One region of the Thermicanus aegyptius DSM 12793 genome, then DNA from elsewhere that is predicted to be linked to it. Evidence: a T-box and tRNA genes for the amino acid it is inferred to sense, from the RefSeq annotation. Region 1 holds a T-box; the other holds one or more tRNA genes.
The links. The T-box of region 1 lies ahead of leuS (leucine--tRNA ligase). A T-box ahead of a tRNA ligase gene usually reads a tRNA of that ligase, here a tRNA-Leu.
Positions count from the first base shown of each region.

Region 2: it has a tRNA-Leu gene. The T-box ahead of leuS (leucine--tRNA ligase) is inferred to sense a tRNA for this amino acid. The anticodon was not compared.

Region 1 is NZ_KI783301.1:1,559,356-1,573,863, reverse strand. It holds gene comER (late competence protein ComER) at 1-52, shown strand, start outside; gene THEAE_RS22965 (hypothetical protein) at 24-182, opposite strand; gene THEAE_RS0108430 (SDR family oxidoreductase) at 341-1,132, shown strand; gene THEAE_RS0108425 (sensor domain-containing diguanylate cyclase) at 1,187-2,410, opposite strand; gene THEAE_RS0108420 (ATP-dependent DNA helicase) at 2,507-4,603, opposite strand; gene THEAE_RS0108415 (alpha/beta-type small acid-soluble spore protein) at 4,767-4,952, shown strand; gene THEAE_RS0108410 (FumA C-terminus/TtdB family hydratase beta subunit) at 5,118-6,647, opposite strand; gene sfsA (DNA/RNA nuclease SfsA) at 6,780-7,493, opposite strand; gene leuS (leucine--tRNA ligase) at 7,515-9,935, opposite strand; T-box leader at 9,987-10,252, opposite strand; gene rsfS (ribosome silencing factor) at 10,300-10,659, opposite strand; gene yqeK (bis(5'-nucleosyl)-tetraphosphatase (symmetrical) YqeK) at 10,673-11,245, opposite strand; gene THEAE_RS0108380 (nicotinate-nucleotide adenylyltransferase) at 11,184-11,834, opposite strand; gene yhbY (ribosome assembly RNA-binding protein YhbY) at 11,818-12,111, opposite strand; gene THEAE_RS0108370 (alkaline phosphatase family protein) at 12,159-13,628, opposite strand; gene THEAE_RS0108365 (shikimate dehydrogenase) at 13,743-14,508, opposite strand, start outside.
Region 2 is NZ_KI783301.1:2,717,360-2,731,867, reverse strand. It holds gene selA (L-seryl-tRNA(Sec) selenium transferase) at 1-441, shown strand, start outside; tRNA gene THEAE_RS0114485 (tRNA-Asn) at 589-663, shown strand; tRNA gene THEAE_RS0114480 (tRNA-Ser) at 665-757, shown strand; tRNA gene THEAE_RS0114475 (tRNA-Thr) at 763-838, shown strand; tRNA gene THEAE_RS0114470 (tRNA-Glu) at 900-974, shown strand; tRNA gene THEAE_RS0114465 (tRNA-Val) at 1,017-1,092, shown strand; tRNA gene THEAE_RS0114460 (tRNA-Met) at 1,123-1,199, shown strand; tRNA gene THEAE_RS0114455 (tRNA-Asp) at 1,220-1,295, shown strand; tRNA gene THEAE_RS0114450 (tRNA-Phe) at 1,309-1,384, shown strand; tRNA gene THEAE_RS0114445 (tRNA-Gln) at 1,512-1,586, shown strand; tRNA gene THEAE_RS0114440 (tRNA-Gly) at 1,611-1,686, shown strand; tRNA gene THEAE_RS0114435 (tRNA-Leu) at 1,699-1,787, shown strand; tRNA gene THEAE_RS0114430 (tRNA-Arg) at 1,827-1,903, shown strand; tRNA gene THEAE_RS0114425 (tRNA-Leu) at 2,318-2,400, shown strand; gene THEAE_RS0114420 (DUF3320 domain-containing protein) at 2,546-7,264, shown strand; gene THEAE_RS0114415 (hypothetical protein) at 7,697-8,338, shown strand; gene THEAE_RS0114410 (MarR family winged helix-turn-helix transcriptional regulator) at 8,552-8,989, shown strand; partial or broken gene THEAE_RS21160 (flavin-containing monooxygenase) at 9,089-9,709, shown strand; partial or broken gene THEAE_RS23590 (electron transport protein) at 10,159-10,657, opposite strand; gene istA (IS21 family transposase) at 10,772-11,806, shown strand; gene THEAE_RS0114385 (ISNCY family transposase) at 11,849-13,126, shown strand; gene THEAE_RS0114380 (hypothetical protein) at 13,291-13,803, shown strand; gene istB (IS21-like element helper ATPase IstB) at 13,805-14,508, shown strand, end outside.

The DNA of each region.
Region 1 (14,508 bases):
CAAAACCTGGCTTCCCACCCCGCTTACTCCGCCGGACGATTCTCCCCGGTAACTTTCCCTTCTCTTTTCGCGTCCACACTACTCCCTAAGGGAGGATTCTCCTTTTCAAACCTTTTTTCCTCTTGCTCCGTTAAGCCGCTCACCGGAACAATCCTCTCACTTTCACGCCTTTTTGTATTCATGCTTATCCTCCTCCAAGTGATTTATGCCTTGTCAAAGGATAAGTTCTCCATTATCATGAAGATTATACCAAAGATTTGGACAAGGGTACAGACTCCTTTCCAAGCTCGTTCGTTCGAATTTGCTCCATTTCAAAAAAAGCGTAAAGGAGGAACCTAACATGGATCTCAAATTATCCGGGAAGGTTGCCCTCGTTTCCGGGGCGAGTCAGGGGCTCGGTTTTGCCATTGCCAGAGAATTATATAAAGAAGGGGCTTCAATCGCTCTCCTCAGCCGGTCGAAAGCAAATCTCGACAAAGCCAAAGCGTCCCTCCAGTCGGAAGGAAAGGGAGAAATCTTCACCGTGCCCGCCGATCTATCTCATAAAGAAGAGATAGAGAAAGCCCTGCATGTTACTTTGGAACACTTTGGAGGAGTGGATCTCCTGTTGGCCAACGCCGGTGGACCTCCCGTGGGGAAGTTTGAATCCTTAACGGACGAAGATTTTTACCGCGCCTTTGAGACCAACTTCATGGGTACGGTCCGCCTGATCCGAGGTCTTCTTCCCGTGATGAGAGAAAGGGGAGGAGGGCGAGTGGGGATCATCACCTCCACATCGGTAAAAGAACCGATAGAAGGGCTTCTCCTCTCCAACTCGATCCGGGCAGGCATTACCGGTTTAGCCAGGACGCTGGCAAACGAAGTGGCTAAGGATAACATCCTGATCAATTGCTTTGCCCCCGGTAGATTCCACACGGAGAGGGTGGCATACCTTGATCAAAAAATTGCCGGTGACGAGGGAATCTCTCCCCAAGAAGTGGAACGCAGATTCATCCGGAGCATCCCGGTAGGAAGATATGGGGAACCGGAAGAATTGGCAAAAGTGGCGGTTTTTGCCCTTTCCTTTGCCAATACCTACATGACCGGTCAAACCTTCGTCATCGACGGGGGCAAAACGGGAACTCTATTTTAAAATAAATGGAAGAAGAAGGGGAGCTCCTACCCCTTCTTCTTCTCTTATGCTCCTTCATTCATCTTTCTGACCGTATACGGTGATCCGATTCTTCCCATGATTTTTAGAAAAATATAACGCTTGATCCACTTTTTTTAGCAATTCCTCGCGGGAAGAAGCATGCTTCGGAAAGGATGCAACCCCAACACTCATCGTAAAATAAACCGGAACCCCATTCACCGTAAGGGGCTCTTTGATTAATTCCTCCAAAACCTCCCCAGCGATTTGCCGGAGATCTCGGGGAACTTCCGTCTTCAGGAGTACCATAAATTCATCTCCCGCATAACGATAACATGAAATCTCCCTTCCTTCTATTTTTTTCAACACCTCTCCGATCCTCTGGATCAGCATATCTCCCACATCATGCCCAAAACGGTCGTTTAACTCTTTCAAGTGATCCGAATCCATCATGATCAGGATAATCTCTTGCCCCCCACTCCACTCCTGAAAGGCCTTTTCCAAATCCTTCTGAAACGCCCGGCGGTTTTTAAGCCCCGTCAGATCATCATGATAGGAGAGCTTCGCTATTTTCTCGTAAAGTTCAACCGATTCAATGGCGTGGATCACCAGTCCTCCGATGGTTTGGAGGAGCTCCACATCTTCCTGGCTATAAGCATATTCTTTATAGCTTTGGGCGGAGATCACCCCTTTAACATGTTCCCCCAGCGTTAGCGGGATAAAAAGGGCGGTATTTGTATCCTGTTCCGTATTTCCCCAGCGGACATGTTCAAATGCCTCTGCCTCCTGAGAGGTGGACAGGTGGAGTATCTTCCTATTTTTTACCACTTGGCTGATAAATCCTTGACCATACTTGATGGTGATGGGGTCATATCGTTTCCCTGTATCCATAAAAAAAGGGATATAAAACTCCTTTTTCTCCTCCTGATAAAGGGCAATAAAAAAGCCGTCGGTAACCATTACCTGCGAAACCAACTGGAAGGCTTTCTCATAGATGACCTCCCGGTCAAACGTATGCATGAACGTATTGGTCATTTCCAATAATATTCGATAATTTTCAGAAAGCCAATGATACCTTCGGAATCTTTCATTTAGTGCGGCCAGATCCCCTAAAAGGGAGAAATGGGCTTCCCGTTCCGCTTCAGGATAGGAGGAAGTATCGATCAAGTGCTTCACGATTTCATCATAATCTCCCTCTATCCCTTTTAAAGCATAAATACTCTTTACGAGAGAACGGTATCTCTCCAGTAAGTACAGGGTTTTGCTCTCTATGTTTTCCATCCCCACGCCCATTCCTCCCTCTCCGGAGTGCAACTCTTATTTACTAGTTCTTATGCCCTATTATAGCGCGAACCGGAAAATAAACAAGAAATAGTGTCAGACGTCCGATACATAGTGTGTGATTTCCTTTAACTTTCCCCGTCTGGCAGGAGGAAGATTCATGAGAAAGCGGCGGCCGTACTGTTTGGTTAAGATCCTGCTATCCATGATGACGATCGCCCCCCGATCCTCTGTGGTACGGATCAACCGCCCCACCCCCTGTTTCATTTTTAAGATGGCGGATGGAAGCATCCAGTCGCGAAAACCATCTCCTCCCTCTTTTTCGATGAGGCGCATCTTCGCCTTGGCCAGAGGTTCTTGGGGATTCGCAAAAGGAAGTTTTGTAATCACCACACAGCGAAGTTCATCTCCAGGCAGGTCAATTCCTTCCCAAAAGCTGTCACAACCAAATAGGACGCTCTGGGGATTGGCGCGAAATTCCTCAATCAACCGACTACGGTCTTCCCCGGGTAAATGGAGAAGAAGTTGGATCCCCAACTCATGGGTATAAGGGAGTAACGCATTCCCAGTCTTCTCAAGCAACGAAAAGCTGGTAAAAAGGACCAGGGTTCTCCCCCGGGTCATTTGCAGGATCCGCAAAATCCCTTGAACCAAAAAGGAGATATATTCCTCCTCCCTACGAGGATCAGGGGCCAATTCACTGATGACCAGCAGCGCATTCTTCCGGTAATCAAAGGGAGAACCGGCAATAAAACGGCGATAAGAAGGAATTCCCAGACGTTTCGCCATGTACTCAAAATCTCCCCCGGTTGCCATCGTGGCGCTAATAAAAGTAACAGGAACCTTTTCATAAAACTCCTGCATCACCTGTTTTGCGTCGATGGGCTGAGCGATGGCACGAATCCATTCTGCCTGGGGATCAAGAAGTCCTGCCTGGGAAGGGGGATTTTTCTCCAACCAATGGGCCCATCCGTCTCCTCCTTTGCCTTGAGTAATAAAACGAAAATTTTCTCCGATCTCTTGGATCCGCCCCATCAAGAGAGCGATCCCCCTTTTCTCCACCTCCTCACCGCACCGTTCCGCTTCAATGCCCTTTAGATAATCGATGATCCGTTCGATGGGCTTTTCTACGTCTACCCTGACGGGTAAGGGAGATTCGATCATCTCCATGACAGGTGTAAGCGGGGAAAGGCCCTCGCTCCTCTGCCTGTCAGCCAGATATTCCGCCAATTGGGTGAATCCTTCTTCCAAGCGCTCCCGGAGAGGTTGAAAGAGCTCACCAATTTCCTGAATCACCTCCGCATCAAAGACATTCCTCATCCATCCTTGCCTCCGCTGGCGGATGATGCCCATCAAGTGATCCAATTGAGGGAGAGAAACCGATCGCTCAAAAAAGCGGGAAAAGCTCTCCTCTACCCGATGCCCCTCATCGAAAATGACGCAGTCGTATCTGGGCAGCACACCTCCCTCCCCCCCTCCCTTCATGCTTAGATCGGCAAAGACGAGGGCATGATTGGCTACCAATAGATTGGCTTTACTCCAGCTCTTTCTGGCATTTTGAATAAAACATTTCTCATAAAAAGGGGAATATTGATGAAAACAATCTTCATAATCCCCGCCGATCTCGTTCCAGATCTCCCAGGGAATATAAAAAGGAAATTCCTCTCTTACTCCCCTTTTCGCTTCTTCAATATACAGGGAAATCTCCTTTACCGTTTCTCTCCAAGGATGGTTTGCTTCACTCAGTACCGTTGCAATCAGAAGTTCAAGGCGGCGTCGGCAAATATAATTTCCCCGCCCTTTTGCCAGCTCATACCGAAATTCTCCATATCCACAGCGTCTCATCACTTCTTCAACCACCGGCAAATCTTTCTCCATCAATTGATTCTGCAGGGGAAGAGTATTCGTGGAAATAAGCACCACTTTTCCGGTTTCCAAGGCATAAAGGGCGGCGGCCATGAGATAGGCAAAAGATTTTCCCGTTCCTGTTCCTGCTTCAGCAAATAAATGTTCCTCTTCAAATAACGAAAGAAGAATCTCTTTCGACAACTCCATCTGTTCTGCTCTCGGCCGATAATCTGGAAAAACTTCGCTTAAAATCCCGTGTGAAGCGAAGATGTCCTCCAGCCTTCGCAGGAGGTCTTCCATTGGCAAATTTGACTGTTTCTCCTTAACTTCCATGGGACCTTCCATCGTATCCTCTTTCCATTCCTTCACTCTTGAGCCTATTGTACCATAATGATTGCCATGATGCCGTATCCACCCTCCCTATATTTTTCGGGTATAGCTTCTCTTCATCCCCACAAACTAAAAATGGGAAAGAGCTCTTTCAAAAAAAGAAAAGGAGGAAGAAAAATTGCCTGCAAGAAATCGGCTGATCGTCCCTGGTGCGGAAGAGGCGGTCCAACAGATGAAAATAGAAATCGCCGCCGAACTGGGCGTTGAATTATCCGGGAATACGACGGCCCGGGGAAACGGCAGTGTGGGTGGTGAGATGACGAAACGGTTAGTGCGTGAAGCGCAAAGCAAATGGCAACAATAAGCCTCTATCATCCACGACGAATCTCACCCCCTTCCACAAAGATCCGTCCGGGGAACATGGTCGCCATGAAGGTCGAAATTCATTGCATATTGTATAAAAAGGAGGAGGGGATCCCTCCCCTCCTTTAATTGCCTTATACAAACAAACCGCTCATCCTTATTCCCGCTAAAAGACCGGATCCTTCATCTTCTGCAAGCGGGCAAAAGAATCTGCTTCTACATCTTGATGAAGACTGTTCCCATGGCTGTCCATGGTTACAATGGCCGCAAAGCCCTTCACCACCAAATGCCACATCGCCTCAGGAACGCCGAACTCTTTGAGAAAATAAACATCCTTCACCTCTTTTACCGTTTGCGCATAATATTGGGCGGCTCCACCGATGGCATTAAGGTAGACGGCTCCGTGCTCTTCGAGTCCTTTTAAGGTCTTTTCTCCCATGCCTCCTTTTCCGATGATGACCCGTATCCCGAACTTCTTGATGATCTCCGCTTGATACGGCTCTTCACGAATGCTGGTGGTAGGTCCCGCAGCCTTTACACTCCATTTTCCCTCTTGGTCCTTCAGCATGACAGGTCCACAATGGTAAAGGACGCCTCCCGAGAGATCCACCGGAGCATCATGATCCATCAGGTATTTATGGAGGGCATCCCTTCCGGTAAACATATCTCCGTTGATGATTACCACGTCTCCCACCTTTAAGGAACGGATCTGTTCTTCGGAGATGGGGGCTTCAAGAACGATCTCTTTTCCGGTCAGGGGGATTTCATCCGTTTTCATCCGCTCCGTCTGGGCTTCCCCTTCTCCTTTATAGATCCAGTCCATAATCTCTCCGGTCGCCGGGTTAATCTTCACCCCTTGCCTGCGGTAAGCCCAACAGTTATAGGCGACCGAAACATAAAAACTGGCGGGGAGGCGATTATACGCACCGATTTTGCATCCCAGGAGGGTTACATCTCCCCCAAAGCCCATCGTTCCGATATTTAAACGGTTACCTGCATCCATAATATATTCTTCCAGCTTTGCCAAGGTGGGGTCCGGATTGGTATCTGTAAGATCCCTGAATAGCTGATCCTTCGCCAATTCATAGCCGGTCGTCCGGTCTCCGCCTATCCCCACTCCGATAAACCCTGTACTGCACCCTTGCCCCTGGGCTTGGTATACGGCATGGAGAATGCACTTGCGAATTCCGTCCAAGTCCCTTCCTGCCCGCCCCAGTCCTTCGATTTCCGTAGGGAGGCTGTATTGGATATTCTTATTCTCGCATCCGCCTCCTTTCAAGATGAGGCGAACATCAATATACTCCTCTTCCCATTGTTCAAACTTCATGACAGGCGTCCCTGGACCCAGATTATTCCCGCTGTTCTTCCCTGTGATGGAATCGACAGAATTGGGCCTAAGTTTCCCTTCCTCCGTCGCCCGGACGACCGCATCAAGAATCGCCTTCTTCATGGCAATCTGGTTTACGCCCACGGGCGTCTTAATTTTAAAGGTGAGCATCCCGGTATCCTGACAGATGGGAAGCCTGGTCTCCGACGCCATTTCAATATTCTTGGCAATCGTCGACAACGCCAAAGATGCCCTCGTCCCTTCACTTTCCTTCCGCCGGGCTCCCTCAATCGCCTTCCGCACATCAGGGGGAAGGTTGGTCGAGGTTTCTACGATAAGCTGATACATGCTTTCTGTAAAATGTTCCATCCCCACATCCCCTTTAAATAAGATCCCCTTGGCAAGCCAAGAGGTCCCTTCTATAAGACAAGTATAGCGAACGGCGAGGGTAAAGTAAACGCAAAACCTGGTCGCCCAATCATTCCATCCTCAAAAGCTTTCTTATAAATAGACCGGAATCGGATCGCCCAACTCTACTCCTTCTAAAGACACCTTGCACTTTCTCCCATAAATCCCCACTCCGGCTTCCTTCGCCTGACGGAGGCTCTCTGCAAAGCGGGGATCGATCTCCTCCTCAGGCCTTATCTCTACCACATCCTCCCTTTGGGCAAGAAAAAGGAGGGCAGCCTGATCCCCCTTTCCGGCAAGTTGGGCCAATTCCGTCACATGCTTTGCCCCCCTGGCGGTTACCGCATCGGGGAAGAATCCAATTCCGCCACGGACCAGCGTCACACTTTTTATCTCCAAAAAGAGAGGCACCCCTTCTCGATTATGAAGGAGAAAATCGAAGCGGGAGTCGCCTGCCCTTGCCTCCCGCTTCACCAACGTAAAACCCTCCCACTCCTCCAACTCCTTCTCTTTTAAAGCGGCCTCCACCAATTGATTGGGAAGGGTGGAATCGAGGGAAAGAAAACCTTTTCCGTCAGGTCTTTCGCTTAAGACCGCGCGAAAACGGGTCTTGCGATTCACTCCATCCGCGACGGCGATCCAAATCCTGCGCCCCGGCAGGAAAATCTCCTTTAACCGCCCCGGATCGGGGAGATGAACCTTTACTACCTCCTTCTCCTCATCGACAAAACGACAACGGAGTAAAAAGCGGTTGGGCCGCTCCAAGAAAACGGCTTCTCGCAAAGGGGGAAAAGGGAGAAAAACCATTCACCTCACCTTTTTCCCGAACTACGATACCACGATGTTCACCAATTTCCCAGGCACGGTAATAACCTTCCTCACCTGTTTTCCCACCAAATGTTTTTGAACCTCCTCGCTTCCTAAAGCCCTCTCCTCCATTTCCTTCTCCGTTACCTCTTTCGGCATGAGGAGCTTTGTTCTTACTTTCCCGTTCAATTGAACGACCACTTCAATCATCGCTTCCTCAAGTTTGTCAGGATCATAGGTCGGCCAGCTTTCATACGCGATCGATTCCGTATGGCCTAAGCGTTCCCACAATTCCTCCCCCAGATGGGGAGCGATGGGAGAGAGGAGTTTCACAAATCCCTCCATATAATTTTTAGGCAAAACATCTTGTTTATACGCTTCATTGATGAAGATCATCAGCTGTGAAATTCCGGTGTTAAAGCGGAGCCCCTCATAATCCTCCGTCACCTTTTTTACCGTCTGATGATATACCTTATCCAGAGGGGATTCGGTAATTCCCTCCCGAATGGCAGGATTAAGCTTTCCTTCCTCCGTTATATAAAGGCGCCATATCCGTTCCAGGAAACGGCGTGCCCCATCCAATCCTGTGGTCGACCAAGCTTTAGAGGCATCGAGGGGACCCATAAACATCTCATAAAGGCGCAGGGTATCCGCTCCATGGGAATGGACAATTTCATCGGGGTTTACTACATTTCCCCGAGACTTGCTCATCTTTTCATTATTCTCCCCTAGGATCATCCCTTGATTAAAGAGTTTTTGGAAAGGCTCCTTGGTAGGCACAATGCCTAAATCATAGAGGACCTTATGCCAGAAGCGGGCATAGAGGAGATGGAGGACGGCATGCTCAGCTCCGCCAATATAGAGATCGACAGGCAGCCAATACTTCAGTTTTTCCGGATCGGCCGGCGCTTCCTGGTTATGGGGGTCGATAAAGCGGAGGAAATACCAGGAACTTCCCGCCCATTGGGGCATCGTATTCGTTTCTCGCCTTCCTTTCAATCCCGTCTTTTCATCCACGACCTCTACCCATTCTTTGATATTGGCAAGGGGAGACTCTCCGGTTCCGGAAGGGCGAATCTGATCCGTTTCCGGAAGGGTAAGGGGAAGCTCCTCATAGGGAACCGGTTTTAAGGAACCATCTTCCATGTGAACGATGGGAATCGGCTCACCCCAATATCGCTGTCGGCTAAAAAGCCAATCCCGCAAGCGATAGGTTACTTTCTTCCTCCCTTTCCCATGTTCCGCAAGCCAATCGGTCATCTTCCGAATGGCCTCCTTATTCTTCAATCCGTTTAGAAAATCGGAGTTTACATGTTCACCGTCTCCTGTATACGCCTCCTTGGTGAGATCGCCCCCCTTCACCACTTCCACAATGGGAAGATTGAACTTCACCGCAAACTCATAATCCCGTTCATCATGTCCAGGAACCGCCATGATCGCTCCGGTCCCGTAATGATAAAGGACATAGTCGGCAATCCAGATGGGAACCTTCTCCCCTGTAACAGGATGGAGGGCATAGGCTCCCGTGAACACCCCTGTTTTCTCTTTGGCCAGATCGGTCCGTTCCAGATCCGACTTTTTCTTCACCTCTTCGAGATACCGTTCTACTTCCTCATGCTGTTCAGGCCTGGTAATCTTCTCCACCAGCGGATGTTCCGGCGCCAAAACAAGATAGGTGGCGCCAAAGAGGGTATCGGGCCGGGTGGAGAAGACGATCACCTCCTCTTCAATATCTTCCAAAGCAAAGTGAATTTCAGCTCCCTCGGAACGTCCGATCCAATTACGCTGCATCTCCTTAATGTGCTCCGGCCAATCCAGTTCCTCCAGATCCTCCAGAAGGCGATCGGCGTAGGCGGTGATCCGAAGCATCCATTGTTTCATGGGACGGCGCTCCACTGGATGATTCCCCCGTTCACTCCGCCCGTCGATCACCTCTTCATTGGCAAGCACGGTTCCAAGGGCCGGACACCACCAAACCGGAACCTCATCGATGTAAGCTAAACCTTTCTCGTAAAGCTTTAAAAAGATCCACTGGGTCCATTTATAATAATTGGGATCCGTCGTATTAATCTCCCTGTCCCAATCATATGAAAATCCTAAAGACTTAATCTGCTCCCGAAAATGACGGATATTTTTTTCAGTAAAGTCCCTCGGGTTATTCCCGGTATCCAAAGCATACTGCTCGGCCGGTAATCCAAAAGCATCCCAACCCATGGGATGAAGGACGTTATACCCCTGCATCCTCTTCATCCGGGCGATGATATCGGTCGCCGTATACCCTTCAGGATGTCCCACATGAAGGCCTGCCCCGGAAGGATAAGGAAACATATCCAGAACATAAAATTTCGGTTTCGTCCGGTCCTCTTCCCGGGTCTTAAACACCTTCTTCTCTTCCCAATATCTTTGCCATTTTTTTTCGATTTCCCTGTGTTGGAACGACATTTCTTTCCCTCCACCTAAGAGAATATAAAAACCTCCCGCCCCAAGCTCTATGCAAGGGACGAGAGGTTGAACCCGTGGTACCACCCTTCTTACCGACCTTTCGCCTTCGCGGTGTGCTCCGTGTGAACCCTCACATCACCGCCTGAGAAGACTTGCCGTCGGTCACTTGAGTTCCGTAACGAGGAATGACGATGGGAACTAAAAAATTCATCCCCATGAGCTCCGAGGCGAGTTCACCTTCTTGCGCCTGTTGACTCGCACCCCCGTCAACTCTCTTTGGACGCCGGAAGACTACTACTCCTCTTCTTCGCTTACGAAAATTTTCATAAAGTGAATATATTATATGCATAAGAGAGAGAAAATGTCAATACATTTTCGCCTCCTTTTCGACAGGAATCTCCGGGGCATCCGCCCAAATTCTTTCCAGATGATAAAATTCCCGCTCATCCCGATGGAAGATATGAACCACCACATCACCCAAGTCGAGGAGAACCCATCTTTTTTCGCTTAGTCCTTCGATCCCCCGGATGTGAATCCCTTTTTCCTCCATCTTCTCCCGGATCGCCGTGGCAATCGCCTCCACCTGAGGTTCATTGTTCCCGTGGGTGATAACGAAATAATCGGCAATGATCGATAAGCCCTCTAATTTTAAAATGATCGTATTCTGTCCCTTCTTTTCCATAGCCGTCTGGGCGGCGAGCTGTGCGATTTCCTCAATCTTCACGCCTTCTCCTCCTTCATGACATATCCTTTCTGTATAACATGTAATGGTTATAGGCCTCAAAGGTGAGGGGATAGATGGCCTCCTCCTTCTTCAAGAGATAAGCGATGGAGTGTTTCAAACCAAAGCGCATTCCCTCCGCCAAGCTTTTCACCGTCAAGCGTCTAGCCTCCTCTACTCCCTCAAAATCGCGGCCGGGTTCAACATAATCGGCCAGCCAAATCACCTCGTCCAGAAGACTCATGCCTGCCCTGCCCGTCGTATGATAATAAATGGCATCAAAGATCTCCTGATCCCCGATCTGAAACTCCTCCCGGGCCACATAGGCGGCGGCGGGAGCATGCCATAGAACCGGAGAAAACCGAAGCCACAAAAGATCTTCATGCTTTATCAAGAGATTTCTTAGCCGCTCTACCGGCCACTCCTTACAATAATCATGCAAAATAGCGGCTATTTCCGCCTTCTCCGGATCTGCTCCAAACCTCTCGGCGAGATCCGCCGCCGTCTTCACCACCCCGAGGATATGATTAAACCGTTTCTCCTTTACCTGCTCTTTCGTCTTCTGGAGTAACTCCTCTTTGCTCCACATATAAACCCTTCTCCTCTATATAATGTTCCACAACATCAGGAACGAGAAACCGAATCGATTTCCCCTCCCGGCGCATCCGGCGAATCTCGGAGGATGAAAGATCGAGCTGAGGCATGGGAACAAACGTTATTTGATCGGCCCATGTAACATGCTTCGGAAGGGTAAACCCCGGTCGTTTTAAGGCAACGATCGGCACCTTCGCCAATAAATCCTCATACCTATGCCAATGGGGGAGGTAGTCCACCATATCGGCTCCCATGATAAAATAAAAGCGATAACTTGGATACTCCTTCCGCAACTGTTCCATCGTATCGACCGTATACGAAGGGCCCTCCCGTTCCAACTCCACCAAACAAAGATGAAATTCCGGATAAGGAGCGATCGCTCGGCGAACCATCTCCACCCTGTGCGCTGCCGGTGTAGGAGGATGATCTAACTTATGGGGAGGGATATGGCTCGGCAGGAACCAAATTTCATCCAACTTCAGTTCGTCAAAAACCCGCTCCGCTGCGATCAAGTGGCCGATATGAAGGGGATCAAAGGTGCCTCCCAATACGCCAACGCGCAATCTGTTAATCTGGGAGTTCAATGCGCCTTTTCTCCCTCGACTCTTTATAGAGGACCACGGTCCGTCCGATCAATTGCACCAATTCCGCCCCCGTCCCCTTTACTAATTGCTCCGCCGCTTCCTCTTTCTTCCCGGAAAAATTATTCAGAAGAGACACCTTAATCAATTCCCTCGCCTCAAGGGCATCGCGGAGCTGCATTAAGAGATTTTCGTTAACCCCGCCTTTCCCTACTTGGAAAATCGGATCTATGGGATGGGCGAGGGAGCGGAGATAACTCTTTTGCTTACCTGTAAGAATGGGAGGTCATCCTTTCTAATCCCTTTGTTTCCCTTACTATACCACACCTAAGAAGAAGGAGAAAGAAGGCGCAGAATATATTCCTTTACATCGATAAGCCGTGGAGGGGTGGGATAAGGTAGATCCGCTCCCGTAATGATGAGGGGAACATAAGAATCAAAGCGATGAAGGGAACCATGGCTTGACCCTCCAAGGTGGCTGGGATAAAAACGGCTTTTAAACTCGTATCCTGGGGCGGCGGTCACCACCACCATGGGTATCTCCTGGCAATAGAGGGCCCCATATAAGCGGGAAAAAAGGTCCGGATACTCATCGAAAAGAATATGCTCCCCCTTTACCAGAGCCACTTCCTTCGGCATCTCCCCGTCGATCCCCCATTCCCTCCCATAAGGATCTTTCCATGCCCCCTCCGGCCAAAATCGAATACGTTCTCCTCCTCCTCTCTGCCTTAACGCGACGCCCCCCTTCTCCTTCCAAGCAATCAGATCAATCTTTTCCTCCCTTCCCAAATGGGATATCAGCCGTTCCAAGATCCCCTCTTTTAAAGGATAAAGGAAAACCATCCGCTCATTGTTCGCATACACCAATTCTTCATTTTTTACTCTTTTTCCTAAAGGAAGTGTGGAAAAGGAAGAGAGAAGACGATCCAGATCGATGTGATGCCTCTTCTCCCGCCCAATCGGAGTTTGTCCATGATCCCCCACGACGAGAAAGACCGCCTGCCGAATTGCCTCCTCCCAACTCGGGAAGAAATCAAGAATCCTCGTTATCTTCTCATCCACTTTTCTGAGGGACGGCAGCGCATGTATAGGGGTTGATTTATGTACCTGGTGGTCATGATCGGAAAGATAGACGAAAAAAAAGCGGGGAGGTGACGGCAGGGAGAGATGATGGAGAAGCGCCTCTACCGCATAGGCATCATTGATTCCATAACGCTTGAAGGGTCCCCTCACCCACCAGGAGACCTTTCGATTTACCTCAGTCGGGAGGAGGGCTCCCAAGGTGATCCATTCCGGACCAAAAATAGGCTTCTCCAAAGTAGTTCCGGTAATCAGACGAAGGAGAAAGGGCACCCTCAACCGGTGTTCGACCGGCCCCCGATGCACCACGGCATTGATCGCCGCGGAGGAAATGTCTCTTCGGGACAATTCTTCAAATAAGGTGGAAACCTCCCTACTTAAGTGCTTTTCGTTCAAGTCGTGGAGTAGTGAATGGGCCGTCTTGACGACACCGATTTTCAAAACACTCTTCCAACCGTTTACATAGTTGACCATTCCCTTGGTGATCGGATCATACCAGATGAGCCCAGGCACCTTATGCCGATCCGGATAAACACCGGTAAGCAAGGAGCTATCTACCGAAGCGGTCATGGTCGGGAAAACAGTGACGGTATCCTTCCATACCCTTCCTCGTTCAACTAAGAATTTTATAGCCGGCGTACTTCCATCCGAAATGCCCTTCTCTACAGTCTCCCACATCAAGGAGTCAATGAGCAGCAAAATCACTTTTTTCTCCATCTTCTCGCTCCATAGGTCATGTTTGTGATCTTTTCTCCTCATTTAACTTATCCAGTTGATGGGATCTCATTCTTTTTTGATTCGCAAAAATCTGTTCGGGCAAGGGAGGTGTGATTATAATGCCGAGAGCCTTTCTCGGACCACCTGCTCCATCAGATTTACAGGAGCGGTTTTACCGGTCCAGATCTCAAAGGCAATGGCTCCTTGGTAAACAAACATCATCAAACCGGGATGAATCTTCGCCCCCTTCTCTTTCGCTTCCCTTAGCAGCCGGGTGTAAAGGGGAGTATAAACCAATTCGCTTACGATTAAATCCTGATGAAGGGCCTCTTGTGCGACCGGTGTCTCCTCAACATGAGGGTGCATGCCGATGGGGGTGCCGTTGATAAGAAGGTTAGAGCCTTTAAGTGTGGAAGAGAGCCTCTCCCAGCCTTCCACCTGAACAGAGGTCCACGCCGAAATAAGGCGGGCCAGCTCCTCTGCCTTCTCTCGGTTTCTGTTAACGATCGTAATCCTCTTTACCCCTTTACGAGCTAAGGCAACGGCGACGCTCCGAACCGCTCCTCCAGCGCCCAAAATCGTTCCATTCATCGAAGACCAATCCGGATGAAACTCTTCCTCCAGAGAACGGATAAATCCTTTCCCATCCGTGTTGTATCCCCTCAATCTCCCCCCTTCATTCTTAATCGTATTCACCGCTCCGATAATGGAAGCTTCTTCCTCCACCTCGTCTAAGAAGGGAATCACCTCCACCTTATAGGGAATCGTCACATTTACTCCTTGGATGGACAAGGCCCGAATCGCCTCCACCGCCTCTTTCAACTTCTCCTTTTGAATAGCAAAAGCCAAATATACCGCGTTGAATCCCCTCTCCATAAAG
Region 2 (14,508 bases), 1.2 Mb from region 1:
GCGGCCTTGGAAGCGACCCTTCGTCTCTACTTGAACTCGAAGCGGGCGATGGAGAAGATTCCGATCGTAAGGGATCTCTTCCTTCCCGCAGACCAGGTAAAGAAAAAGGCGGAAAGGTTTCTTGAAAGCATCCTAAACGAAATGGAGGAGAGGAAATGGCGGGTTGAATTAGGGGAAGTCTCATCCGAAGTGGGTGGAGGTACCCTGCCTACCCATGTGATTCCGAGCTGGGCGCTTCTTCTATCCCATGATCAAGTCCGTCCCGTCCAATTAGAAAGAGCCCTTCGCCAAACAAATCCTCCGGTCATCGGAAGGATTGTGCAAGACCGCTTCTGCCTCGATTTTCGCACCATTCGCGAGGAAGAATATCCCGCCCTTTTCCGCTCCTTATTGGATGGGTTGGCAAACGTTCAAAGAGAAGAGTATGGGGAAATGGAGTAAATTAGGGAGAAAAAACCTGTTGACTTCACCGGTGCATTGATGGTATATTTAAAAACGTCGCTGCCGTATCGATCGTGTTTCCCTTTTCGGAAAAAAGACTTGAAAACCCGATGGGTTTCATAGTATGATATGTCTTGCCCCTACTATTCCGCAGTAGCTCAATGGTGGAGCAACCGGCTGTTAACCGGTAGGCTACAGGTTCGAGTCCTGTCTGCGGAGCCATGGATAGGTGTCCGAGTGGCCGAAGGAGCACGATTGGAAATCGTGTGTGCGGTTATAAGCCGTACCGTGGGTTCAAATCCCACCCTATCCGCCATCTATGCTCCTGTAGCTCAGTAGGCAGAGCGCATCCATGGTAAGGATGAGGTCGCAGGTTCGATTCCTGTCGGGAGCACCAGTTAAGAAGTTGAAGACGGTAAACGAAATTCGTGTAAGGAACTTTGGCGCGGTTCGGAGACGGCCCGTTGGTCAAGTGGTTAAGACACCGCCCTTTCACGGCGGTAACAGGGGTTCGAATCCCCTACGGGTCACCAATCTTCCCTTACACCTCACCGCTTTTACATTTACATTGAAAAGGACGGTTAGCTCAGCCGGGAGAGCACCTGCCTTACAAGCAGGGGGTCGGCGGTTCGATCCCGTCACCGTCCACCATCCGCATGAATCTTCTGTGATCCTTCAGATCGCGGGGTGGAGCAGTTCGGTAGCTCGTCGGGCTCATAACCCGAAGGTCGCAGGTTCAAATCCTGCCCCCGCAACCAATATTTATTGTCGCACTCGTGGTGCTGTGGTGTAGGGGTCAACATGCCGGTCTGTCACACCGGAGATCGCGGGTTCAAATCCCGTCAGCACCGCCATGTATGAACAGATGGCTCGATAGCTCAGTCGGTAGAGCAGAGGACTGAAAATCCTCGTGTCGGCGGTTCGATTCCGTCTCGAGCCACCACCATAGGTCGTATAGCGATCCCCGCTCGGGGGCATCGTTTTAAGGGGAAGGAATGAACTCCCCTTGATAAAAGAAATAAAAAATAATAAAATAACTTTTGTACGGGTTCTTTGGTTGATCGTCAAATTGGGGTGTAGCCAAGCGGTAAGGCAACGGACTTTGACTCCGTCATGCGTTGGTTCGAATCCAGCCACCCCAGCCATTTTATTTCAATAGCCATAAACTTGCGGATGTAGCTCAGCTGGTAGAGCACAACCTTGCCAAGGTTGGGGTCGCGAGTTCGAGCCTCGTCATCCGCTCCATTTTCTTCATGTGCCGGGGTGGCGGAATTGGCAGACGCACAGGACTTAAAATCCTGCGGTAGGTGACTACCGTACCGGTTCAAGTCCGGTCCTCGGCACCATTTCATCGATGCGGGATTTCCCCAATTCGAATACTTCATGTGCCCGTAGCTCAGCTGGATAGAGTGTCTGACTACGAATCAGAAGGTCGGGGGTTCGAATCCCTCCGGGCACGCCATATTACGGAAATCAGAAGTCGGATGCCGGAGAACGGGAATCAGAAATAGAATGGATTTGCGAAAGTAATTGAAATCGATAGATTATGCCGGTGTGGCGGAATTGGCAGACGCGCACGACTCAAAATTGTACGAGGCGGTTTTGGTTCGCGCGAAATGCCGGGACGCCTTGATAGATAAGGGGTTTGCGAAATGTCGACCTCGCTTTTTCCGGTTAGGCATCGCCAAACTCCGTAAATTTCAACCGCTTTTGACCCGCCTCGCTTTTGTAGCGACGTTGAGAGGTGGAGTTGTGTGCGGTTGGTGTGTCGACATTACCTCGAAATGATAAATGAGTCAAGTTGTTCGAATGTAAAAATCTGTAAAAATTTTATTGTGGACAATATGATTCAACTTGTGTTATAATATAATAATATGCCGGTGTGGCGGAATTGGCAGACGCGCGCGACTCAAAATCGCGTCCGAAAGGGTGTGGGTTCGAGTCCCTCCACCGGCACCATTACGTATATTGGATAACCCAGCCCGATGGGCTTTTTTTATTTTTACCTTGTTTTCTTTAGAATTGTTTGACACTGCAAACAGGGAAATGCTAACATTTGTCGAAATATACCCATGATTGACGTAGAGGTTCGGGGGTTTGGGAAGTGAACGGCAATCCGTCCGTGCATCATAAATTGGAGATGGCTCGACAAGAATTATTGGACCTCGGATTACGGAATTCTCTACTGAATTACCGTCTTTTGAAATCCCGTGGTTTGGAAGTGGTAGGCGGGTCACCGCTGGACGTTTTTGAAATTCTGGTTTGCAATCAAAAATCGGTCACCTTCATGCCCGTGGAGAAAGGAAAAAACGAATTGCTTCCATCTGAAGCGGAAGCTGAAGAAACTGAAAACGAAATTCCGTCTTCGGAAGAGGATTTTTCGCTATCCCAACAGCGCGTTCCTGAATCCAAGTTGAAAACGAATTTGACCGAAAAACAATTGCAGGCAAGGTTGTTAAATACATATTACACAGCCCGGACTTTTATCGAAGAACAGGGCGTTAACATTTTGTATATGGCTCTTGGAATGCTGCACTGGCATGAATCCGAAAGCAGTCAAGAGGTTCGAAAGGCTCCCATTATCTTGATCCCGGTGAAACTGGAACGGACGAATGCGCGGGAACGGTTCAAAGTCTCTTATACCGAAGAAGACATCGGATCCAACTTATCCCTGATCGCGAAGGCGAAAGCGGAATTCGGGATTTCCATTCCGCCTCTTCCGGAAGAAGAGGAGATCGATGTCGTCCAGTATTTCCTTCAAGTGGAAGAAGCCATTCAAAGCGAGCCTCGGTGGACGGTGGACAAACAGGCCATCGTTTTGGGATTTTTTTCATTCGGCAAGTTTTTGATGTACCGGGATTTGGACGTAACGAACTGGCCGGAAGAAAGCAAACCTACCGATCATGCCATCCTGCTCAGTTTGTTAAATGAAGGATTTTCGGAACCGGCTTCCGTCATTCAAGATGACGATTTTATGGATCCGCATGTTTCATTTCATGATGTGCATCATGTGGTGGATGCGGACAGCTCGCAGTTGCAGGCCATTCTCGACGTCAACAGCGGCCGGAATCTGGTCATCCAGGGTCCGCCGGGAACGGGGAAATCGCAGACGATCACCAATATCATTGCCGAAGCTGTGGGACGCGGGAAAACGGTATTGTTCGTATCGGAGAAAATGGCTGCCCTGGAAGTGGTCAAACGGCGGCTGGATCACGTCGGATTGGGAGACGCTTGTCTTGAATTACACAGCCATAAGACCAACAAAAAAACGCTCCTCAGCGAATTGGCCAGAACGTTGGAGTTGGGCAAACCGAAAGTGAAAGAGTTTGAAGACAAAGTTAATGTGCTAGAAGACTTTCGTCGACGGCTCAATGATTATTGCGCGGCGAATCATACACCGGTGGGGGAAAGCGGGCTCACCCCTTATCAACTATTAGGCGAACTGGTGCGGTTCGGGCACAAGATTGGTGACGACTTTATTTTCCCCAGCCTGGAAATCAACGGGATGGAGAAATGGGATCGCTCCACGTTCCAGCGCCGTCTTCTGCTCGTGGAGGAGCTCCAGAAACTGCTGGGCACGATGGGAATTCCGAAGGAGCATCCGTTTTGGGGAAGCGGGCGAACCGTTTTCTTGCCAACGGAAGTGGGCAAATTAAGGGAGATGGTGAACAAAGCGAAACGGGCGCTCGAAACCTTAAAGGAATCTTCCCAAGCGTTGGCGCAAATGCTGCATGTGGAAACTCCTCAGGACGTAAAAGAAGTCCAAATGGTCGGTGTTGTCGCAAGCAAAATACTGGAAGCGCCGGAATTGCAAGGGGTCAAGATAAGTGCGGACGAATGGACTCAACAAGCTGAAGAAATTCAACGTCTCGTTTCGTCAGGTCTGAAATTTTCGGAATTACGGCACCGATATCGGGACATTCTGATTCCCGAAGCGTGGGATCAGGATCTGCTCGATGTTCGACAAACGCTCATGATGTACCAGAAAAAATGGTGGCGATGGTTATCGGGATCTTATCGGAAAGCAAGGAATAAGCTTTTTCGTTTATATAAGGACGTCTCTTATCAAAAACTGGATGTCCTCCAAGTTGTGGAGGACATCATCGAAGCAAGGCGTCAGCAACAATTCATTCAAAGCATGGATGCCTTGGGGGGATCTTGTTTTGGCGTGCACTGGAAGAAAGAACAATCGGATTGGACTCGCATCAACGAGTGGGTTCAATGGTTGTGTCCATTGCACAAAGAAATCCAAACCGGCCGTTTACCGGGCTGGATCATTCCTTTGTTAACTACACCCGTGAATCGTACGGAATTAGAAAACAGTATGGCAACAGTCGGACAACGTTTGGAGCAGTTCCGGGAATGGGTTGCAGAACTGGCCAACCTTCTGGAGCTCGACACTTCCACTGTATTCGGGAATTCTCAGTCGCTCTCGGATCAACCGTTTCAAGAGTTGGATGAACGGTTTCAGCGTTGGGCGGATCATGCTGATTCGATACAAACGCTGGCTTCCTACAACTTGCTGTGCGACGCATGCAACAAGGAAGAGATGGGGGCCGTTGTGTCGCTCAGCCGCACTTGGGAACACGCCTCGCGACAGTTAACCGATCTTTTTCGCTTTACATGGTATGATGCGCTGACTAAACAAGCTTTTCAGGAACGATCCGTATTGGTGCAGTTTGACGGGGATCGGCATCGCCATGTCGTGGAAACGTTTCAGGAATTGGATCGCGCTCTTTTGGAACATAACAAAATGAAACTGGCCGAAATTCATTGGAAAAGGATTCCCCAGTACGAAGCAGGAGGACAGTTGGGGGTCCTGAAACGCGAATTTGAAAAGAAAAAGGGACATTTGCCCATCCGCCGGCTCATGGAAAATGCGGGCTATGCGATACAAGCCCTCAAGCCGGTGTTTATGATGGGGCCACTCTCGATCGCGACATATCTTCCGCCGGGAAGTTTGAAGTTTGACCTGGTTATATTTGATGAAGCGAGTCAGGTCAAGCCGGTGGATGCGTTCGGAGCCATTCTTCGCGGCAAACAGGTGGTGATCGTCGGAGACAGCAAACAAATGCCACCGACCCATTTTTTCGACTCTATCACCAAAGGGGAAGAAAGCGAAGAGGATGACACCGTTGGCGATCTGGAAAGTATCCTGGGGCTCTTTCTGGCTCAAAATGCGCCGCGGCGGATGCTCCGTTGGCATTATCGAAGCCGGCACGAATCGTTAATCGCGGTTTCCAACTTGGAGTTTTACGATAACCGGCTCGTCGTTTTTCCAAGCCCTGACTTGCAAAAAGACCGTTCGGGCCTTGTGTTTCAATACTTGCCACATACCCGGTATGACCGGGGACGCAGCCGAACCAATATGGAAGAAGCCAAAGCCGTCGCACAGGCGGTCATGGCGCATGCCAAGCGGGATCCCCATTTGACTTTGGGTGTCGTCGCATTTAGTGTAGCGCAAATGCAGGCGATTCAAGATCAGCTGGAACTTTTGCGCCGGGAAGACCCGTCGTGCGAATCGTTTTTCCAAGCGCATCCCCATGAACCGTTCTTTGTTAAAAATTTGGAAAATGTCCAGGGCGACGAACGCGACGTGATGTTCATCAGCATCGGTTACGGCAAAACGGAAGACGGGTACGTATCCATGGATTTCGGAGCGCTGAATCGCAATGGAGGAGAGCGGAGACTAAACGTGCTGATCACCCGTGCTCGTTTGCGTTGCGAAGTGTTTACCAACATCACGGACGATGATATCGATTTAAGCCGCACGCAAGCCCAAGGAATGAAAGCCTTGAAAACATTCCTCAAATACGCTAGGACCGGAATCCTGGATATTCCCAAGGCCACGGACAGGGCGGCGGATTCGCCATTTGAGGAAGCGGTGGCGGAAGCGATCCTTTCGATGGGATATGAAGTCAGAAAACAGGTAGGATCCGGAGGATTTTACATCGACTTGGCTGTGGTGGATCCGGAATCGCCTGGCCGATACCTTTTGGGTGTGGAATGCGATGGAGCCACCTATCACAGTGCCAGGTCGGCGCGGGATCGTGACCGGTTAAGGCAGCAAGTGCTGGAAGGACTGGGGTGGAACATTCACCGGATATGGAGTACCGACTGGTTTCGTCATCCGGATCGGGAACGAAAACGGCTGGCTGAAGCCATAGAGAAGGCGCGGCTTCATATAAAGTCTAGCTCGAAGGAAATTCGGAAGGAAGAAGCGAATGTTTTTTCTCTGGAACGGGACGAAAGCACGCGTGAAGAACAACATGCTGTAACTCCTTATCAATGTGCCACTTTTAGAATAGGTGCGCCCGGTTACGAGTTTCACGAGATTCCATTAGAACAAATTTCTTCCTGGGTCTTGGAAGTGGTGAAAGTCGAAAGTCCTGTGCATATTCATGAAGTCCTAAAAAGAATTTGTGAGGCGGCGGGTATTAAACGGGCAGGCAATCGCATTAAGGAAGCTATCGAAAAGGCATGCAGATTACTTGTCCGAACGGGAAAAGTTGTAATTAAAGATGATTTTCTGTGGTTAAAAGGAATGAATCGACCTACTATTCGAGACCGTAGCAACCTTCCCGCTTCATCCAAAAAACTGGAATGGGTTTCAACGGAGGAGATCCGGGTTGCCATCGAAAAGGTGATTTCCGATGCGTTTGGGATGAAAGAAGATGAAATCGCTCCTTCAGTCTGCAGATTATTCGGTTTTATGCGAGTAACGGAGGAGATGAGGACTCGAATCGAAAAAAATCTAGCCAAGATGATAGAAGAGAAAGTAGTTGATAAACAAGGTAATTATTGCATGTTGAAAGAAGCCTAGCTTGGAAGACTGGGTTTCATCAATTTTAGCACATCAAAATGGGCTGCGATTGTATTCCAAAAGACCAGATCGGTTGATGGGCGAAACTGGCCGTGCTGCCGGATATCGTGACGGGAAAGAGAATGACAATATTCGCCCGAATACACCTATTATTTGCGCCTGTAATAATTACCGTAGTGTTTACACTTACGCCCGGTAATATGCCGGTGTGGCGGAATTGGCAGACGCGCTGGATTCAGGTCCGTGCGGGCTAACACCCCGTGGAGGTTCGAGTCCTCTCAACCGCACCATACATATTATTACGCCCTTCAGAGTCTGGAGGGTTTTATTATTGTTTTTGAACAATAACATGGCATTGGTGTCGCGTCTACAAACGTAGAAAATATAACGCATAGAAAACGACGGCTGCGCTAGACCCCGGAAGGGGTAAATATGATATTTATTAAGGATAAGCTTACGTATGAAGAAGTACGGAGTAGATTTGAAAAGGAAGGCTACAAGCTACTTTCCACAGAATATAAAAATGCAAAAAGTAATTTGAACGTGATGTGTCCCAAAGGTCATGAATGGACGACCAATATGAGTAATTTTGGTTCTGGACGTAGATGTAGCGTATGTGGACGAAAAAAGAAATATTCTCTGTATCAAGTGATAAATATTTTCGCGGTGGAAGGATATAAAGTTTTGGATTCAATTTACATTAATGGGAAAGCGCCGATTAAAGTCATTTGCCCCTATGGACATGAGACGGAGATTTGTTTGAATAACTTCTTGAGCGGGAAACGATGTGGAAGGTGCCGGAGATGGAATGATTCTCAAGACAGAATGAAAAAGCTTGAATTGAGAGCGAAGATCAATTTAATTCCCCTTTGGGAAACCTCGGGTCGTTTTTTTGAAACAAATGATTGCAGAAACAAGGATATGTTGGATAAGTGGACGGAAGAAGAATGGCTAATAAAGCTCGAAAGTATGAAGAGGAACTTGAAATTAGCAAAGAGACGAACTTATAGAGATAATATACGGAATTCATATCACGGAATTCAGCAATTTAATATTCATCCCGACCAAGTATGAACTATTTTGCAAACCGGTAACGAAACCGGTCTTTTGTTTGGCTGATACATTTTTCAGTGGTTTGGTGTTGATCTGCACCGCACAAAATTCAGGTTCCAGAAACTGTTTCTGAGTCTGACCCTGTTTTCGCTTTGGAAAAAGGGTCGAAATTCTTCTTCATTATAGTTGCAAATTGCAAATAAAAATGTATAATGATCATTGGAGGTGAACTCGATGGAAGATGTTCGCCATGTTCTCCAATTGATTACCCGGCGTTTTGGTTTCCTGAACAAAAATTGTTGTTCGGTTGGCGGAATGAGTGTCTCCTTAACTCAGAGCCACATTCTTTATGAGATTGATCGCCAGCATCGTCCGTCCATGCAACAGATTGCGGATGCTTTGGGAATGGATATCACCACATTCAGCCGGCAAATTCAATCGTTGATTCGGAAAAAGCTCGTGAAAAAAACGCCTTTCGACCAAGATCGAAGGGTATATATATTAGAGTTGACGACAGAAGGGAAATTTGTCGCGGCAGCGATTGAGCAGCAGGTGCAAGAATATTTGAGTCAAATTTTCTCCCATATGAATGAGTTTGAAAAAGAAACCGTGATCCGCTCGCTGAAGCTGTTGAACGCATGCATGGAGAAAACGGGGTTTTGTTGCGGTTAACAACGGGAAAATCATGGCTTGTTTTGCCGCATACTTGCAGTTTGCAAATAAAATTTCTAATACTTGCAATTTGCAAGTAAAGTCTGGGGAGGAATCGGTATGAAAGAGCTATGGGATACCATCGTCATCGGAGGAGGTCAGGCTGGTCTGGCCTCAGGGTACCACTTGCAAAAGAATGGACTGCGGTTTCTCATTTTGGAGGCGAACGAGCGAGCAGTCGGATCGTGGCCGAATTACTATGACAGTCTTAAATTGTTTTCTCCCGCGCGGTTTTCATCGTTGCCCGGCATGAAGTTCCCAGGGGCAGGTGATCATTACCCGCTGCGGGATGAAGTCATTCGTTACTTGCAGAAGTATGCCAAACAATTTCGGCTGCCGATTCAAACCAATCAGCGGGTGAAGTCGGTGGAGAAAACCGGCGATACATTCACGATTCGAACGGTTTCCGGAAATACGTATCTGAGCAGAACCGTCATTAACGCAACTGGGGCTTTTCAACATCCATATATGCCCGTAATAAAAGGACGGGAAGAGTTTCGGGGAAATATCCTTCATTCTTCCGAGTACCGCAACCCGACTCCGTTTGTGAACCAAAGGGTGGTGGTTGTCGGGGCCGGAAATTCCGCCGTTCAGATCGCCGTCGAGTTGGCGGAGGTGAGCAAGACGTCTTTGGCGGTACTGCGGCCCGTGAAGTTTGTCAAACAAAGAATCCTGGGGCGAGTGTGAGTTAAAGCATATTTTTGCCGTTGTGGCAAGTATATGCTTTAAAAAACTCCCGGCAAACAAATGCTTTAATGGCAGACGAGACTACGCCACATACAAAGAAGTCCTCATTTTGAGGGCTTCTTTGTATATTCCAGCAAGCATTTTAAAGAGGGGACATGTAAATGGATGATATTGGGCAGAGAATCAAACATATCCGCAAAATCAATAACATGACGCAGATTGAATTTTCAAGTAAAAATCGCTTTCAAATTGACTACGCTGGTACTACTATCATCAGATTATCAGGCGGGTTAAAGTTCCGCTGTGACTCGGACTAGGGGGCTCATATCCAAACTTTGGGGTGATGCCACGTGGATCGGTCAAATCACCTACCCAAGAGGACGTGGATTTTAGACCTAAAACAAAAGAGAGCCCTTTGGCTCCCTCGTTTTGAAAAAAAACGGTTATTTTAACGACAGCAAATATTTGATTAAGGCTTCCTGTTCCTTCTCCGTAAATCCGGTGGAGGAATCCACCCAAAATTCATGCCCAATTCCTTGAACGTGAACGGATTGTAAATCTTTTGATGAGCGATTGGCGTTTACCACTTGTTCCCTCAGTTTTTTGTCCACGAGTGCCCGGATGCTGTTCGTTGGGTCCGGTTGAATGCCCTTCATTAGGGTTGCCGTTACTCCAAGTTGGGTTTTGGCGTCCTTACCAACGGCTACACCCCCATCATGCAGGTAAGGGGCAGTCCAATAAAGACCGATAAGGCTTGGCACCTTGTATCCTCCCTCGGAATCCCCGTGGGCAAAAGCAAGTTTGATTTGCTCTTTGTCGAATAGATCCGTAGGAACCTTCAGCGCACGTGCTCCATTAGGAAGGGGTACAGGAGTGTTTAGGCGAATACATGTAGGATTCTCCAAAAATTTTCTCCGTTTTCTTTAATGCTTTAGCCCTTGTGTAACCGCTAGAATAGAATCAACAGATTCCGCTAAATAAGAATGAGCAACATTTACCATACCCTTCCTATTAAGCTATCATAGAACTGGTAATTTAGCACCAGGAGGAAGAGGTATGAGGAAGAAGGAAAGGTGGCCTATGTACTTCGCCATTCAGGAGCAGAAAAAACTAGGGTTGAGAAAATCGCAGGTGGCCCGAAACTTAAATCTATCCCGGAATACGGTGATGAAATACTGGAACATGTCCGTCGATGAGTATAAGCAGTTCTTAGAGAGTCTCGAAACTCGATCCAAAAAGTTGGACTCATTCGAAACAGAGATCCTCAGTTGGTTGCGTAAATACCCAGACCTATCTGGTGCTCAGGTGATGGACTGGCTGCAGGAACGTTACAAGGATGTGAAGATCGCTGAAAGCACCGTCCGAAATTATGTGAGCGGTCTGCGAATGGAGTATGGAATACCGAAAGAAAAGCGCATGAGACAGTATGAAGCAGTTGAAGAGCTGCCAATGGGAAAGCAGATGCAGGTGGACTTCGGGGAAGCCAAGCTTCGGCACCCGGAAGGTTATCTGGTCAGGCTTTGGTTCATCACTTTTGTTCTATCCCGGTCTCGGTACAAATACGCGAAATGGCAAGACCGGCCGTTCACAACGGCGGATGTCGTGCATGCCCATGAAGAAGCCTTTGAGTTCTACGGCGGTTTGCCAGAGGAAATCGTCTACGATCAGGATCATTTGCTGCTAACCAGCGAAAACCACGGCGATCTCATTCTAACCCACGAATTTGCAAAGTATGTGGAAGAACGAAACTTCCGGATACACATGTGCCGCAAAGGCGATCCCGAGAGCAAAGGCAAAATTGAGAGCGTAGTGAAATACATCAAACGAAACTTCGCCCGGCACCGCCCTTTCACCAACGTGGACAAGTTGAATGAGCAATGCATCGCCTGGTTACACCGAACGGGAAATGCGAAAATGCACCAAACGACCAAAAAAATACCGGCCGAAGTATACGCCATAGAAAAAGTGTATCTTCGCCCGATCCACAAAAAGATAGAAATTAATGTTAACTCTAGTATAACGAGAACCGTGCGAAAGGACAATACCATCTGGTATCAATTGTTGTTGTTCTGTGATATTGTCAGGGTGTAACTGATCCGAGAAAATGTCAGTATGAGCAAGGAGCAGATCACCTTGACAAAGAACGAACTGAAACGCGTTATGGTCATTGAAAAATGGATCGACGGCCATCTCACGGAACAGGATGTTGCACGCAACCTGGGCATCAGTGTCCGTCAAGCGTATCGGCTCAAGGCCAAATATCGTCACGGAGGTGCACAAGCGATCGCACATGGGAATCGGGGCCGTAAGCCGGCTCACACCTTGACCGATTCGCTCAAACAACGCGTTATGCTCCTGTATCAGGAGCGCTACTTCGGAAGCAATGCCACCCACTTTGCCGAGCTGTTGGCCGAACACGAAAACATCCATTTAAGCGTCTCTTCGGTCCGCCGCATTCTGCTGGAAGGCGGGTTGCGTCCCGCGCGGCTGCGCCGTCGTCCGAAGGCTCACCGACCCCGGCCCCGCAAACCTCAGGCGGGCATGCTGTGGCAGATCGATGCTTCTCCCTATGCCTGGCTGGAGGATCGCGGTCCCATGCTCACCCTGCACGGCATCATCGATGACGCCACCGGGGAAGTGGTCGCGGCCACCTTCCGCCCGACCGAAACACTGGAGGGCTACGTGACCGTCATGATCGAGGGGCTTAGGCGCAAAGGCGTACCGCTTGCGCTCTACAGCGACCAACACTCCATTTTTCACCCGCCCAAGGGCAAGCCAACCCTCGAGCAGGAATTGGCCGGTGAGCCGCCGTCGCTTTCCACCTTCGGACAGGCCCTCGCCGATCTGGGCATTACCCATATCGAGGCGCTGTCACCCCAAGCCAAAGGACGGATCGAACGGCTCTGGCAAACCTTTCAGGATCGCCTGGTGATCGAACTTAGGCTGCGCAACGTGTGCACGATGGAGGAAGCCAATCGCGTGTTACCGGAACTTATCGCCAAGCACAATCGTCAGTTTGCCGTCGCGCCGCAAGAAGCTGAACCGGCCTACCGGCCGCTGCCCGAAACGCCTTTGGAGCATATCTTCACGCGTCGGGAATACCGGCGCATCAGCGGCGGGCAGACGTTCTTCTGGAAAGGGAAATGCTACATGCCAAAGCCCGTCCCCGGTGTTCCGCGCTGGGAAGCGAAGAGCGTCGTCGAAGTGCGTGTCGGCATGGATGGACAAGTGTGGCTGTGGGATCAAGGGCGGGCCTGGCCTTGTGTGGAGACACAGGCCACACAGACCCCGGCGCCAACAACGGCCAAAAAAGAAGCGGCGCCTGCGTCCCCGCGCAAGCCCGCTGCAAACCATCCCTGGAGAAAACCATTCTCCAGCAAGCAGTTACAGCGTAGCACAGCATCCGGCTAGTCTGCAAGAGGACGGCGGCTGTTTAATCAGCTATCATCTCCCTGACATTTTCATAGAACAGTTAACCTGACATATTCACAGACGCTTGACATACCATCTGGTATCAATCCAATCGATACACTGTTCCCCTCGGCACATACGATGGAACCGATAAAGAAGTGGCTGTGCAGGTAACAGAGGACAATCGCCTTCTCATCTATGATGGGGATACAGGAGAAATTTTGGCAGAGCATCCACTTAGCCTCCATCGAAAGGGAGAACTCATCCGTAATAATAACCATGGCCGGGATCGAACGAAGGGCATTCAAGCATACATGGATCATGTTGCGGAAAGATTCACGGATTCTCATGGAGCTAGGCGTTACCTAGAGGAGATTCGCCGACAGAAACCTAGATACATACGCGATCAACTGCAAGCGATAGAACGGAGCGTCTCGGAGGCGACCACCGAATCGGCCGATCAAGCTCTAGCTTATTGTCTAAAGCGCAGCCTGTACCGTGCTGCAGACTTTGCAGATGCCGTTAAATACTACATGGATACGGCGCAGAGGCAAATCGTTGAGAAGCCGAATGAAAGCAATATTCAATTGCTGGCTCAGGTGGATCCCGCAAAGCTAAAAATAAAGCCCCAAATACGGGGATACGAGACATATAAACGCATCTTGGGAGGTAGATAGGATGTCAGCATCTACGGGCGAATTGAAGCAATGGATGAGCGCACTCCACCTGACGGAGGCGGCACAGATCTTGGAGGAAAGTCTCATGGACGCTCAAACGAAGGATTGGAGCTGTGGTCAATTCCTGCATCATATCTTGAGGCATGAACTGCAGCGACGGGAAGAAAAGCAGCGATTGAAACGCCTGAAATGGGCGGCCTTCCCCTTCATTAAGTCCCTGGATGAATTTCGGCTGGAAGAACAGCAATCCCTTACTAAAAGACAGATGGAACAACTTCGGGAGATGTTGTGGCTGGAGCATACATATAACCTGATTCTGTTGGGCCCGCCCGGCGTTGGTAAGACGCATTTGTCAGTGGGACTGGGATTGGAAGCATTGGAACGAGGCTACCGGGTCAGCTTTGTTTCCATGGGTAACCTGGTCCATCTGATGAAGACTCAAGAGATTGCACGGACGTCACAGACTCGCATGAAACGGATCTTACGGTCAGATCTTGTGATCATCGATGATCTCATGTTTATGGCCATGGACAAAAGCGAATCGAATTTATTTTTTCAATTTGTGAATCAACTCTATGGCCAAGCCTCCATTATTCTAACCTCAAATAAAGGTCCGGAGGATTGGGGAGAGCTGCTAGGTGATCCAGCGATTACAACAGCGATTCTTGATCGGATTTTGCATAAGAGCGAGGTGATTAAATTGGA